One region of the Pannonibacter sp. genome, then DNA from elsewhere that is predicted to be linked to it. Evidence: riboswitches for the same ligand, from Rfam matches in the RefSeq annotation. Region 1 holds a riboswitch; the other holds the start of a gene.
What was found. A riboswitch is a leader RNA that binds a small molecule or an ion and turns the genes downstream of it on or off. The one in region 1 is predicted to bind S-adenosylmethionine.
Positions count from the first base shown of each region.

Region 2: another riboswitch for S-adenosylmethionine. It lies ahead of ACTIFE_RS06125 (O-succinylhomoserine sulfhydrylase); the one in region 1 lies ahead of ACTIFE_RS14720 (hypothetical protein).

Region 1 covers NZ_JBHYDX010000020.1:62,486-68,440, forward strand. The annotation lists gene ACTIFE_RS14710 (hypothetical protein) at 1-506, opposite strand, end outside; gene ACTIFE_RS14715 (YoaK family protein) at 618-1,346, opposite strand; SAM-I-IV-variant riboswitch at 1,493-1,604, shown strand; gene ACTIFE_RS14720 (hypothetical protein) at 1,652-1,960, shown strand; gene ACTIFE_RS14725 (acyl-CoA thioesterase) at 2,137-2,493, opposite strand; gene ACTIFE_RS14730 (Crp/Fnr family transcriptional regulator) at 2,590-3,279, opposite strand; gene ACTIFE_RS14735 (ChbG/HpnK family deacetylase) at 3,488-4,285, opposite strand; gene ACTIFE_RS14740 (glycosyltransferase family 39 protein) at 4,399-5,946, opposite strand; gene ACTIFE_RS14745 (glycosyltransferase) at 5,943-5,955, opposite strand, start outside.
Region 2 covers NZ_JBHYDX010000006.1:100,889-106,843, forward strand. The annotation lists gene ACTIFE_RS06110 (tellurite resistance TerB family protein) at 37-450, shown strand; gene apaG (Co2+/Mg2+ efflux protein ApaG) at 454-846, opposite strand; gene ACTIFE_RS06120 (CDP-alcohol phosphatidyltransferase family protein) at 1,056-1,658, shown strand; gene ACTIFE_RS06125 (O-succinylhomoserine sulfhydrylase) at 1,667-2,914, opposite strand; SAM riboswitch at 2,956-3,035, opposite strand; gene ACTIFE_RS06130 (2'-deoxycytidine 5'-triphosphate deaminase) at 3,176-4,270, shown strand; gene ACTIFE_RS06135 (histone deacetylase family protein) at 4,307-5,245, shown strand; gene ACTIFE_RS06140 (DUF6460 domain-containing protein) at 5,251-5,520, opposite strand; gene ACTIFE_RS06145 (helix-turn-helix domain-containing protein) at 5,616-5,955, opposite strand, start outside.

The DNA of each region.
Region 1 (5,955 bases):
GTGCCGGCGAGATCACCTGCGGTGACATAGACGACGCGGGTCAGGCCGGTCACATTGCTGGCTGCATTGGCATTGACCAGTTCGTCGGTCGTGATCAACTGGGCAACGTTCTGAAGGGCCGCCAGGGTCTGCGCGAAATCGGTTCCCGAAACTCCCAGCCGCACATAGACATAGTATTTGCTCTTGTAGACCGGGTCAGCCACCGCCTCCCAACTGCTCGACAGCGCGTTGCGCGGGTTCTGCATATCGCCCAGCAGACCAGCAACCGCGAAATACAGCCGCGTGCCGGCCGTGGTTGCAACAAAGCCATGCTCGTGCAGCGGCCGCAGCCGCAGCGTGTTGTTGCTGATCGCCGAGCCATAATAGACGCTTGGCATCTGCGCCGGCGTCAAAGCGAGGTGATTGAGATAATCTCCGGCATCCGCCGCCGGCTCGAGGCGTACCGTGCCGAAACCGGCGTTGTTTGCGTTGATCATCATCAGGCTGGGGTCGTCTTGTGCCGGCATGGGCGGGTCCTCATGACTGCGGGAGGTTGCGCCTCCCGATCTGGACAGGGTCATGAGTGGAGACGCGCGTTACGCGCGGCTGTGACGCCATGAAGGCACAAAGCGGACCGCTCAGCCTGGGGCCAATTCCGGGCGCTGCGCTGCAGCCATCACCAACAGGATCACAACCGGCAGCAGCAGGGCCCAGAACCCGAGATGCATCATGCCGAAGCCGGCCATCAGCCCCCCGCTGACGAAGGCCAGGATGACCTGCGCGTGCTGGATCGCCCGCGCCCGCGCATCGGTGACCTGGTCCGGTGCCGCGGGGGTTGTCGCGAGCCAGCCGGACACCAGTCCGGCTATCAGCCGCATTGTGTTGCCAGTCATGAAAGTGGTCGGGGCATGGTAGCTTAGCAGCTCGCTCATGATCACGTTCTGCAGCGACATGGCGAGGGTCGAGATCACGACAGCAGCGATGGTCGCCATTGCAAGCGGGTGCTCCAGCGGCCCAGCCAGCAGGGCGACCAGCATGAAGCAAAGGAGGATCGCCGCCTCCAGCGTCAACAGCGGGGCAAGACGCAGGCGGCCGGCCGCCTTGAGACGAACAACCAGTTCATACCATCCAAGCGTTGCCGCGAAGAAGGTCGCAAGGACAACGAGTTTCAGCTTTGCATCATCCGGCAAGGTGAAGATTTCCGTGCACAGAACCACAAGCGTACCGGTGACAAAGGCAGTGAAGGTGTGAAACAGGCCCAGCACGCAGATGACGTCGACATAACAGGCGCAAAACGCCAGCATCATGGCCGCCGGAGGCTTCGCCGGATCAAACAGCCCAAGCTTGCCCGCCTGTTCACCACCCATGCGCCAGTCCTCCCGCCGGTCGAATTGTCTGAAAGTGGCTTGGCGACGTTAAGGAGTTGTTGACCAGCTCGGGCAAGGCTCAAGAAAAGCTTGAGGATGTGGCCCGGTGAAGTTCTTGACCCAACTCAGTACTCATGGCATAAGCGCCCCATCATCAAGAGTAGGGCTGGCGCCCTCGCCAACCTGCCCGGCCGGGCAAGGTGGTCTCCGCAGAGGGATGTGGCTGGAAACTCGTTTCCGGCAACCAAGCGGTCCGGTACTACAATGCGCCAGTCCTCCTCGGGCAACCGATGGAGGATTTTTTAATGTCGAACGAGAGTAAGGCCATGACCGTTTCTCCCCTCCTTGTCGTTTCCGGGGTGCAGCCGGCTGACCTGGGCGTTTTTCCCGCCTATGACCAGCTGACCACCTCGGAGTTTTATGTCCTGCAGCGCCTGCGCCAGTTCAAACTGCGCTCAGTCCTGCGCCGTCCCCATGCGCCGCTGACCTCAGAGATGCGCAAGACCCGGATTGAAGGGCTCATGTCCCTGTGGAACTCCGGGTGTTCGAAAGCCATCGACGAAAATCTCTACGCCGATCTCGAGCGTCGCGCCCGGCAGATCCTTCGCGGATAAGCCGCACCAGACCCTTTTCCCAGATCAAGTCCGTTCCATTGCACGCTGCAAAGCGATGCGGGGCGACAGATGTTGCCGGGGCATGCCCCGGTAACCGGTAGCGGCTGCGCACCAGTTCGCCACAGCCACGACAGAGCCAGTGAAGGGGCGCCGGCCAGCCGCGCCCCAACTGGCCGTTATTCGACTGCGGTTCCTTCCGGCGGTACCGGCACCGGCCGGCCGTCGTCATCCACGGCCACAAAAGTGAAGGTGGCTTCCGTGACCTTTTCCCGGCGGCCAAACCTGTGGCGCAACGCCCAGGCTTCCAGGTTGATTTCCATCGACGTGCGCCCGACCCGGCCGACGCGCGAATAGACGCAGAGCACATCGCCCACATGCACCGGCCGGATGAACTTCATCTTGTCGACTGCAATGGTCACCACACGGCATCCGGACCGTTGTCCGGCGGCAATGCCGCCGGCCAGATCCATCTGGGACAGCACCCAGCCGCCGAAAATATCGCCAGCGGCGTTGGTATCGGCCGGCATGGCCATTGTGCGCAGGGTCAGGTCGCCGCTCGGGGCTTCGGTTTCATCAGCGGCCACGGCCACGGCAGATCTCCATTTGAGGTGTCTTGATCGGGGGGAGGCTCAGAGCGTTGCGGCCTTTTGCAGGATTTCCGGTCTCTCCAGACAATAGTAGCCAGAGATCCGGGTGATCGTGCCAAGCCGCTTCCAGTCGTTGAGCACGCGGCTGACGTTCTCGCGCGCGGCTCCCGCCATGTTGGCGATTTCCGACTGGCTAAGCTTGTAGTGGATGAGGATACGGCCGTTGTCGAGCGGCTTGCCGAATGTCTCGGACAATTGCAGCAGCGTCTGAGCCACCCGGCCCGGCAGCGGCAGGAACGAGCGGGCCGCCAGCACGTCGTTGGAATGGCGCAGCCGTTTGCCGACGATCGACAGCATATGCCGGTAAAGTTGCGGGTTTTCATCGGCGAAGCGCTCGAAGGCTTGCTTGTCGATGAAGGCAAGGCGCGCGGCCTTCAGGGCCGAGACGGTCGCCGAGCGCGGTCGGCCATCCAGCAGCGCCAGTTCGCCGACCAGATCGCCCGGCCCCAGCACGGCCAGCAGTTGTTCGTCCCCCTCGACCGAGAGGATCGACACCTTCAGCGACCCTTCCAGAATGGCATAGCAGCCATTGCCGGGATCCCCCGCCTCGAACAGAATCGCCGCCGCATTGACCTTCATCGGCCGCGCCAGCTTGCTGAGCCCGTCTGCAAGTTCGCAGGGCAGGCCCTGCAAGGTGAAACTGTTTTCCAGAAAGCCAGCGAGATCCGCCACGGCTGATGCCCCCACAGCACGTCTGTCATCGGCCAGCGTCAGGAGTGCCGGCCCCGCACTTCTGTGACCTGTATCACGTGCACTGTCTCAAACTCGGCCTATATGTACAAGCAGGGAAGCAACAGACCTCCGGCTTCCTCCAACGTCCGTCCAAAGGACAGGTACGAAAGGCAGCCCTTCCCCGCGGGCTGCTTTTTCGTTTGCAGGGTCAGTAGAGAAAGATGTCCTTCTCGGCGAGGGTATTGAAAAACGTCTGGCTCGCCAGCACGCGCCTTTGCACCTCGCGCTGTTCCACCTGCGTCTGCCGCTCGAGCCGGCGCAGGCGGTCATCGGCTTCCCCGGGCCGGCAGACGACCACTGCCCTGTCCGGCAATCCATCGAAATGCAGCCGCAATGCTGCCTGCAACGCCGCCTCGTCCTCCAGATCCGGCAGCCGCGGTCCGCAGGGCAGCGTGTCAAGACCGTGCCGCGCCGCGAAGCGGGCAAACCGCCGCGCTTCCCAGCCATCGGCCTGAGGGTAAACCAGCAGCGGAAGGGGGGCGACAGACTGGTTCTCCAGCGCCGCCAGCAGCAGCCGCGCCACCGGGCGATGGCGTATCAGGCCGTTGCGCAGGGTGAGGAATTGCGGCGCCGCGCCCCAATAGTCCTGAAACCGCACAATCTGGGCCTCAAGTTCCGCGACAATCACTTCATCTGGCAGAAGCCCGGTCACAGACCTGCGCGCATACCAGGCTGGAGATTTGAAGGCCTCGCCGAACGTCGACAGCCAGCGCTGGCTCTGAGGCTTGAGGCCTGGCCCGCTGAGCACGGCCGTCAGCCCGACCAGGCCATGTCCGCCGACCTCGTCGGCCACCTCGCGCAAGGGCTTGTATTCGCGGGTCCACAGGTCAGATGCGACAAGACAGCCGACAGCGCTAAGTCGGCCCTTCGACAGAAGATCGCGCAATGCCCGGTCGATACCGAAGGCAAGGCCATAGTCGACCGCCGCAAGCGTGATCCGCTTCATGTCTGCCCCCACTCGCATGCCGCTGCGAGACCCCTGCCTTTCTGACTACGGCATTTCCAGGGGAAAAGGCAATGATTTCTGCAGGTTCAGGTCCAGGAGCCGCGCTACCCCTGTCAGGGTGCGTTGCCGGAAAGCCACGTCTGCGGGTTGATCGGCTCAAGCGGGACCCGCACCGGATTCGCTAGCCTGTAGACGACCAGATCTTCGAGCGGCGTTCCCAATACGCTTCGGGTCAGGGTCGCAACGGGCGTCACCTCCCCGTAAAGTGCTTCCAGCTTGACCCTTTCATCGCGGCGGGCTTCTGCGACATAGAGCCCGGTCGCTGCCAGCCGTTCCCGGTCGGGCGGGGGCATCATCACATAGCGGATGCGCTCGGTGAGCTGGTTGACCGGCAGGCCGGCGTGGCGCAACCCATAGGCCAACTGGCCGGTCAGGCCATAACCGGTGGTCGCCACATAGGCCGCGCCTTCCTGCGCCGCAATCCGCTCGACCTCGCCGGTGATTTCAGGCCAGCCGCGCAGCTGGAATGTCGGATCCTTGCGCGCGAACCGGCCGGTAAAGGCATCGACGGCGTGCAACTGCACCACGATCCCAAGCGTCAACCCGATCCCGATCGCGGCAATCGCGACCCCGCGCCAGATCCGCCCGGTCTGGCCGCTGATGAACACCGCCGCCATCACGCAGGCAACCGGGAACAGGGGCGCCGGCCAGTTGCCCTGCACCCGCGAGTGCAGCGCATGGAACAGAAGATAGGCCAGGAACGGCAGCGAGGTCAGAAGCAGCAGCCCGGCCGCCCCGTTGTCGTGCCGCAGACGCCGCGCCAGCAGCCCGGCACCGGCGACGGCCGGCACCGCGATCAGCGGATTGAGCAGGCCCACAAAAGCGCCGATGAATTCGAACATGTATTTGCTCGTCCAGCCGCCGCCGCGGCCGGCACGGCCGAACTGCTTGTAGAACGAGGCCCAGTCGTGGGCGTGGTTCCAGACAAGCGCCGGGGCGAACACGGCAATCGCCAGCGCACCGCCTGCCCAAAGCTGCCAGCAAAGGAGCCAGCGCCGGGCCGTGGGAACGGCCAGCAGCCACAGCACGATGCCAACGCCAAGGAAAAGCACCGAGTATTTCGACAGCAGGCCGCAGCCGGCGAACAGGCCCACGGCCAGCCACCAGTTGGCCCGACCGGACACATGCAGTTCCGCCAGCGCCCAAAGCGCCAGACCCCAGAACAGCACCGAGGGCGCATCCGGCGTGATCAGGATCCCGCCAATGCCGACCAGCAGCGTCGCATTGAGAAACAGCACCGAGAGGCCCGCGACCTTGCGGTCAAACAGGATGTCCGCCATCCGCCACAGCGCCAGCGATCCAACGGCCGCCGACAAGACCCCCATCAGCCGAAGGCCCAGCGCCGTGTCACCGGCCACCGCCTGGCCGAGCCAGATCCACCAGCCGACCATCGGCGGATGATCATAGTAGCCAAGGGCCGGGTAGAGTCCCCAGAGCCGGTAATAGGCCTCGTCCTCGACCAGTCCGGCATTGTCCGCGCTCCACAGACGGAACACGGTCAGAAGAACGACCACCCCCAGCACGAACCGCGGCGCCAGCCAGGCCGGCAGGTCACCGCCGCCATGACGGTGCGCGGCGGCGCCAGGGTACGGGCCGCTCATGCCTTGCGC
Region 2 (5,955 bases), on a different contig from region 1:
TAAATTCATGCCCCGTTAGGAGAGGCCCTCGTGTCTATGAGCCAGAAAGTCAGCGTTCAGGAAGCTCTTCTCTATGTGATGGTGACAATGTCGGCCGCCGACAGCGCCATGCCGGACAATGAACTCCACTCCATCGGCGACCTCGTCAAGGCGCTGCCGGTCTTTGCCGGGTTTGACGGCGACAGCATCGTCAAGGTTGCCCAGGCCTGCGGCGAGCTGCTGCAGGATCCGGAAGGCCTCGACAACATCCTTGATCTCATCGCCGAAAGCCTGCCGCAGCGGCTCTACGACACAGCCTATGCCCTTGCCGTCGAAGTTGCGGCTGCTGATGGCGATGTGCCGGAGGAAGAACTGCGTCTCCTCGAACTGTTGCGCGACCGGCTTAGCCTCGACAAACTGACGGTTGCCGCCATTGAGCGCTCTGCCCAGGCGCGCTTCCGCGTTGCCTGAGGCCTAGTTCAGGATGCGCCGCATCGAGGGTGTGTCGAGCGAGAACGCCGGAATTTCGGCCGAAAACATCCGGCCGTCCGGCAGTTCCATGCTGTAGCTTCCTTCCATGATGCCGGATGGCGTCGGCAGGGGGCAGCCGGATGTGTATTCGAAGGCTTCGCCGGGGAGGATGACGGGCTGTTCTCCGATGACCCCGGCGCCTTCGACCTCTTCGACACGGCCCATTGCATCGGTGATGATCCAGTGCCGGCGACGCAATTGGACCGGCGTGGCGCTGAGATTGCGGATCTCGATCGTATAGGCCCAGACAAACCGTCCGTTCTTCGGTTCTGACTGCTCTTCCAGATACATCGGCTCGACCGTGATCTGGATGCCCTGTGTCGTTGCTCTGTACATGCTGAATCCTGCGGAGCGATGGGACAGTTGTCCCCTTTGACGACGCATATAGGGGGATCCTTTCCTGTTGCACAGGGGTGGCAAGGATCGAGGACTCCGGCCGCGTGACTTTGCGTGATCAATCCATGACGCAGCTGTGACGGGCAGGGGGCTTGCCGCGGGCCGCGCTGCGGCGCAAACAGGCGAACAGACTAAGCTGGAACTATGAGATGTTCGACGCCCACCTCCGTCCGCTGATTGATCCGCCCCTCAATGCGGCCGGGCGGACCGTGGCTGCTATCGGTTTGACTGCGAATGCCGTCACCGTTATCGGCCTCGGCTTTGGACTGGCCGCTGCCGGGCTTATTGCGGCCGGTTATCCGCTCATGGCGTTGCCTTTGCTCCTTGCCAACCGTCTTGCCGATGGTCTTGATGGCGCCGTGGCGCGGGCAACCGAACGGACGGACCTCGGCGGATATCTGGATATCGTGTTCGATTTCTTGTTCTACGGCGCCATCCCGCTGGCCTTTGCGCTGCAGGATCCCTCCAGCAATGCTCTTGCCGCGGCGGTGCTGCTTTTGAGCTTTTACGCCAACGGGGCGGCTTTCCTGACCTTTGCCATCATGGCAGAGCGCAAGCGCCTTGAAACTTCGCGCCGGGGGCTCAAGTCGCTCTATTATCTCGGTGGCCTCGCGGAAGGCGCGGAGACAATTCTGGTCTTTGCGCTGATGTGCCTATGGCCGGCGGGCTTTGCGCTGCTTGCCTATGGCTTTGCCGCCCTGTGCGGCGTGTCGGCGGCGGCACGAATTGCCACCGCCATCAGGGTCCTTTAAGGCCGGGTTCAGGCAGCCGTCGCAGCAGCCAGGCCACGCGCGATGTCGTCCAGCAGGTCGAGCGGATCCTCGAGGCCAACCGATAGCCGAAGCATTCCGTCGGTGATGCCCAGTTCCAGGCGTGCATCCTCGGCGACGTTCTTGTGTGTGGTCGTGGCCGGATGGGTGATCAGGCTCTTGGCGTCGCCCAGGTTGTTCGACAGCTTGATCACCTGAAGCGCATTGGTGAAGGCAAAGGCAGCGGCCTTGCCCCCGGTCAGTTCGAAGGCCAGCATGGTCGAGCCGCCCGTCATCTGGCGGGCAATGACTTCGGCTTGGGGATGGTCTGCCCGGCCGGGATAGATCAGGCGGGAGATCGCTGGATGTCCGGCGAGCCGGTCAGCAAGCGCGGCGGCGCTGTCGGTCTGGCGCGCAACGCGCAAGGGCAGTGTCTCAAGGCCCTTGAGCAGCACCCAGGCATTGAACGGGCTCATGGCCGGACCGGTGTGCTTCACCAGGGGCAACACCTCGTCCTCGATCCACTTGGCATCTGACAGCACGACACCGCCGAGGCAGCGGCCCTGGCCATCGATATGCTTGGTTGCCGAGTAAACGACCACGTCCGCGCCGAGTGTGAGCGGCGACTGGAACATCGGTGTGGCGAAGACATTGTCGATGATCACCCGCGCGCCGACCGCATGAGCGATCCCGGCGACGGCAGCGATGTCGATGACGTCCAGCGTCGGGTTGGTTGGGCTCTCGAGGAAAACCGCTCGGGTCGCTGGCGTCACTGCAGCGCGCCACTGATCGAGATCCGTGCCGTCGACAAGCGTGCTGGTCACACCGAAGCGCGGCAGCAGGGTCTCGACGATGTAGCGACAGGAACCGAACAGCGCCTTGGCTGCCACCACGTGGTCACCCGCCTTGACGCTGGCCATAAGCGCCAGATTGACCGCGGCCATGCCGCTGGCGGTGCCGATTGCGGCCTCGGCCTGTTCCAGCTCGCACATCCGCCGTTCGAACATGGCGACGGTCGGGTTGGAATAGCGCGAATAGACGAAACCCGGATCCTCGCCATTGAACCGCGCCTCGGCGGCTTCGGCATTCGGATAGACAAAACCCTGGGTGAGGAAGATCGCCTCGGATGTCTCGCCATGCTGGGAACGGATCGTACCGCCATGCACAAGACGGGTCGCAGTGCGCATGCCCGACAGGCCGGAGGTCTGGCCGTCCTTGTTGGCGCCTGTGCGGGCGGACGTGTCGTCGGATGCGGTCATGGGTCGAGGCTCCAGATACAAAAAAACCGGCCATAGGGGCCGGGATTCACCTCCCGACCTTTTTAGCTACTTATTTAACGTGGCTGCAAGCCGGCCGGCCCAAATCACCACGGAACAGCTGACGCATTACGCCATTCCCGGCAGTGCGTCAATCACAGGCAGAAAACTTGGTTGGCCGGAGAGAAACCTTCGGCTAAGCAACAGGACCGGCGTGCTGATGGCCCTTGTCATTGGCGCGATGCGAATTGGAGAGGTCTGTCCATGCGCCCTGAAGGCATTCTGCCCGCCCATATGATCGAGGACATGTTCCGCTCTGGTGGTATCCTCAGTGCCAGCGCACCGGTGGATGGACAGATACAGCCCGCCAGTCTCGACCTGCGCCTCGGCAATCTCGCCTATCGGGTTCGTGCCAGTTTTCTGCCCGGGCAAGGCGTGATGGTCGCCGACAAGCTGGATGCATTCGCCCTGCATACGATCGATCTCGTACCAGGGGCCGTGCTGGAGACCGGTTGCGTTTATATCGTCCCCCTGCAGGAAAGCCTCACCTTGCCGGAAGCGATATCGGCAACGGCCAATCCGAAGAGTTCCACGGGTCGGCTGGATGTCTTCACCCGGGTCATTACCGACGAGGGCCGGGCCTTCGATACGGTTCCAGCCGGCTATCGCGGTCCGCTGTATGCTGAAATTTCGCCGCTGACATTTCCGATCCTCGTTCGCGAAGGCTCACGCCTGTCGCAGATCCGCTTTCGCATCGGCGAGCCGCTGATTGCAGACAATGAACTGGAAAGCGTGCATCAACTGCAGCGTCTCGTCAGCGGAGGCCATGAGCGCATCGGCGGCGGCGTGCAACTGTCCATCGATCTGGCCGGGCAGGGTGAGGGAAGTCTCGTCGGCTACCGCGCCAAGCATCATACCGGTGTCATCGATGTCGACCGCAAGGATGCCCATCACCCGCTGGACTTCTGGGAACCGATCCACCGGCGCGGACCTGCCGAGTTGATCCTCGATCCGAACGAATTCTACATCCTCGTCAGCCAGGAGGCGGTGCATGTGCCGCCGCTGTTTGCCGCTGAAATGGTGCCATTCGATCCGCTGGTTGGCGAGTTCCGTGTCCACTATGCGGGGTTCTTTGATCCCGGCTTTGGCCACGGCAGTGCGGGCGGCACCGGATCGCGTGCGGTGCTGGAAGTGCGCTCCCATGACGTGCCCTTCATCCTTGAACATGGCCAGACCGTTGGCCGCCTCGTTTATGAACACATGCTGGAACGGCCGCACAGCCTTTACGGCGAAGGAATCGGCTCCAATTACCAGGGGCAGGCCTTGAAACTGTCGAAGCATTTTCGTCCGCTGGCCTGACGGAGCAAAGGCAGGGCAGGGCGTGCAGGTGGTTTGATGTTTGCAACAGCTGACGTGCCGGTCGTGCATCACCCGGCTTACTGTGCCGACCTGCCAGACGGACACAGGTTCCCGATGAACAAGTTCCGCCGGGTCGCCGAACTGGCCCTGGCTGAGGGGCTGGTCCCGGACGGAAGGTTCCATCGGCCCCGGCCGGCACCGGCCGAATGGGTCGCCCTGGCGCATGACCGGGCCTATGTCGACCAGGTGTTTGCGGCCGACGTCCCGGCGCCTATCGCGCGTGAAATCGGTTTTCCGATGACAGAAAGCGTTGCCCTGCGCGGTCGGTGCGCGACCGGGGGCACGGTGCTTACCGGATATCTTGCACTTGATCATGGGCTGGCCTGCAATACGGCCGGCGGCAGCCACCATGCGCGCTGGGCGCATGGGGCAGGGTTTTGCGTTTTCAACGATGTTGCAGTTGCCATCCGGGTCATGCAGGCCGATGGAGTAATCCGTCGCGCACTGGTCGTGGACCTTGATGTGCACCAGGGCGATGGAACGGCTGATATCTTTTCCGCAGACCCGGACGTTTTCACCTTCTCGATGCATTCGGAAAAGAACTATCCTGTCCGTAAGGTACCGTCGTCGCTTGATGTCGGGCTCGCGGACGGGCTCGAGGACGCGGTTTATCTGGAGGCGCTGGCGGAGGTCCTCCCCGGTGTTCTGGAAGCAGCCCGTCCCGACATCGTCTTTTACAACGCCGGTGTTGATCCCTTTGCAGGCGACAAGCTCGGACGGTTGGCGCTGTCGCGCGAGGGACTCCGCCGCCGCGACGAGTATGTCATCGGACTGGTCAGACAGGGCGGCATTCCGCTGGCCGGCGTGCTCGGCGGCGGCTATTCAGCGGATATCGACGAACTGGCTGACCGCCATCTCACCTTGCTGCGCGCCGCCATTGCGGTACAGTCCGGACAGGCTGGCCGGCCTGGCTGATCCGGTCAGCGCCGCGCTGCGAACACGCGGCTGAGGATCCACAGCGGCACGACGATGACGGCCCCCAGGACCAGATACTGTCCCACCTGCTCGACGGCCGAAAAGCCCATGTTCCAAAGCTTGCGGATGAACGAGAACAACAGGTCGACCAGACCCAGCGGGTCGAGGTCAAGGGCAGACAGGATGACGCCGACAACCAGCGACAGGAAAATCAGGCGGACGGCAACGCGCAACGGCGTATCGCCCAGGAACCGGCTCAGTCCATCACCCGACATGTCTTGCTCCATCGCTGCGTCGCACTCCCGGCCCCCTAGATAAGGGATCGCGAGACAATGTGCATCCCCGTGCTGTCAGTGGAGCGGAAATTCCCTTAGGCTGACGTCCGCTTCAGGGGTTCACCCGTGCCGGGGCTGCCGGTGAGACGTACGGTCTTCGGCGGCACGCCATACCACGCCTTTACCGCGCGCGAGAAAGCCGAGAGTTCCGAGAACCCCAGCAGGAAGGCAATTTCCTTCATCGGCAGGGACGTGTCCTTCAGATAACGCGCTGCCATGTTGCGGCGGATCGTTTCGGTCAGCTTGCGGAAGGACGTGCCTTCCGCCTCCAGCAGCCGCTGCAGCGAGCGCTGCGACATGCCAAGGTCGGCTGCGATATGTTCCAGAGACACGGTGCCGGACTTGAGCGCATCATTGATGCGCTCCGCCACTCGT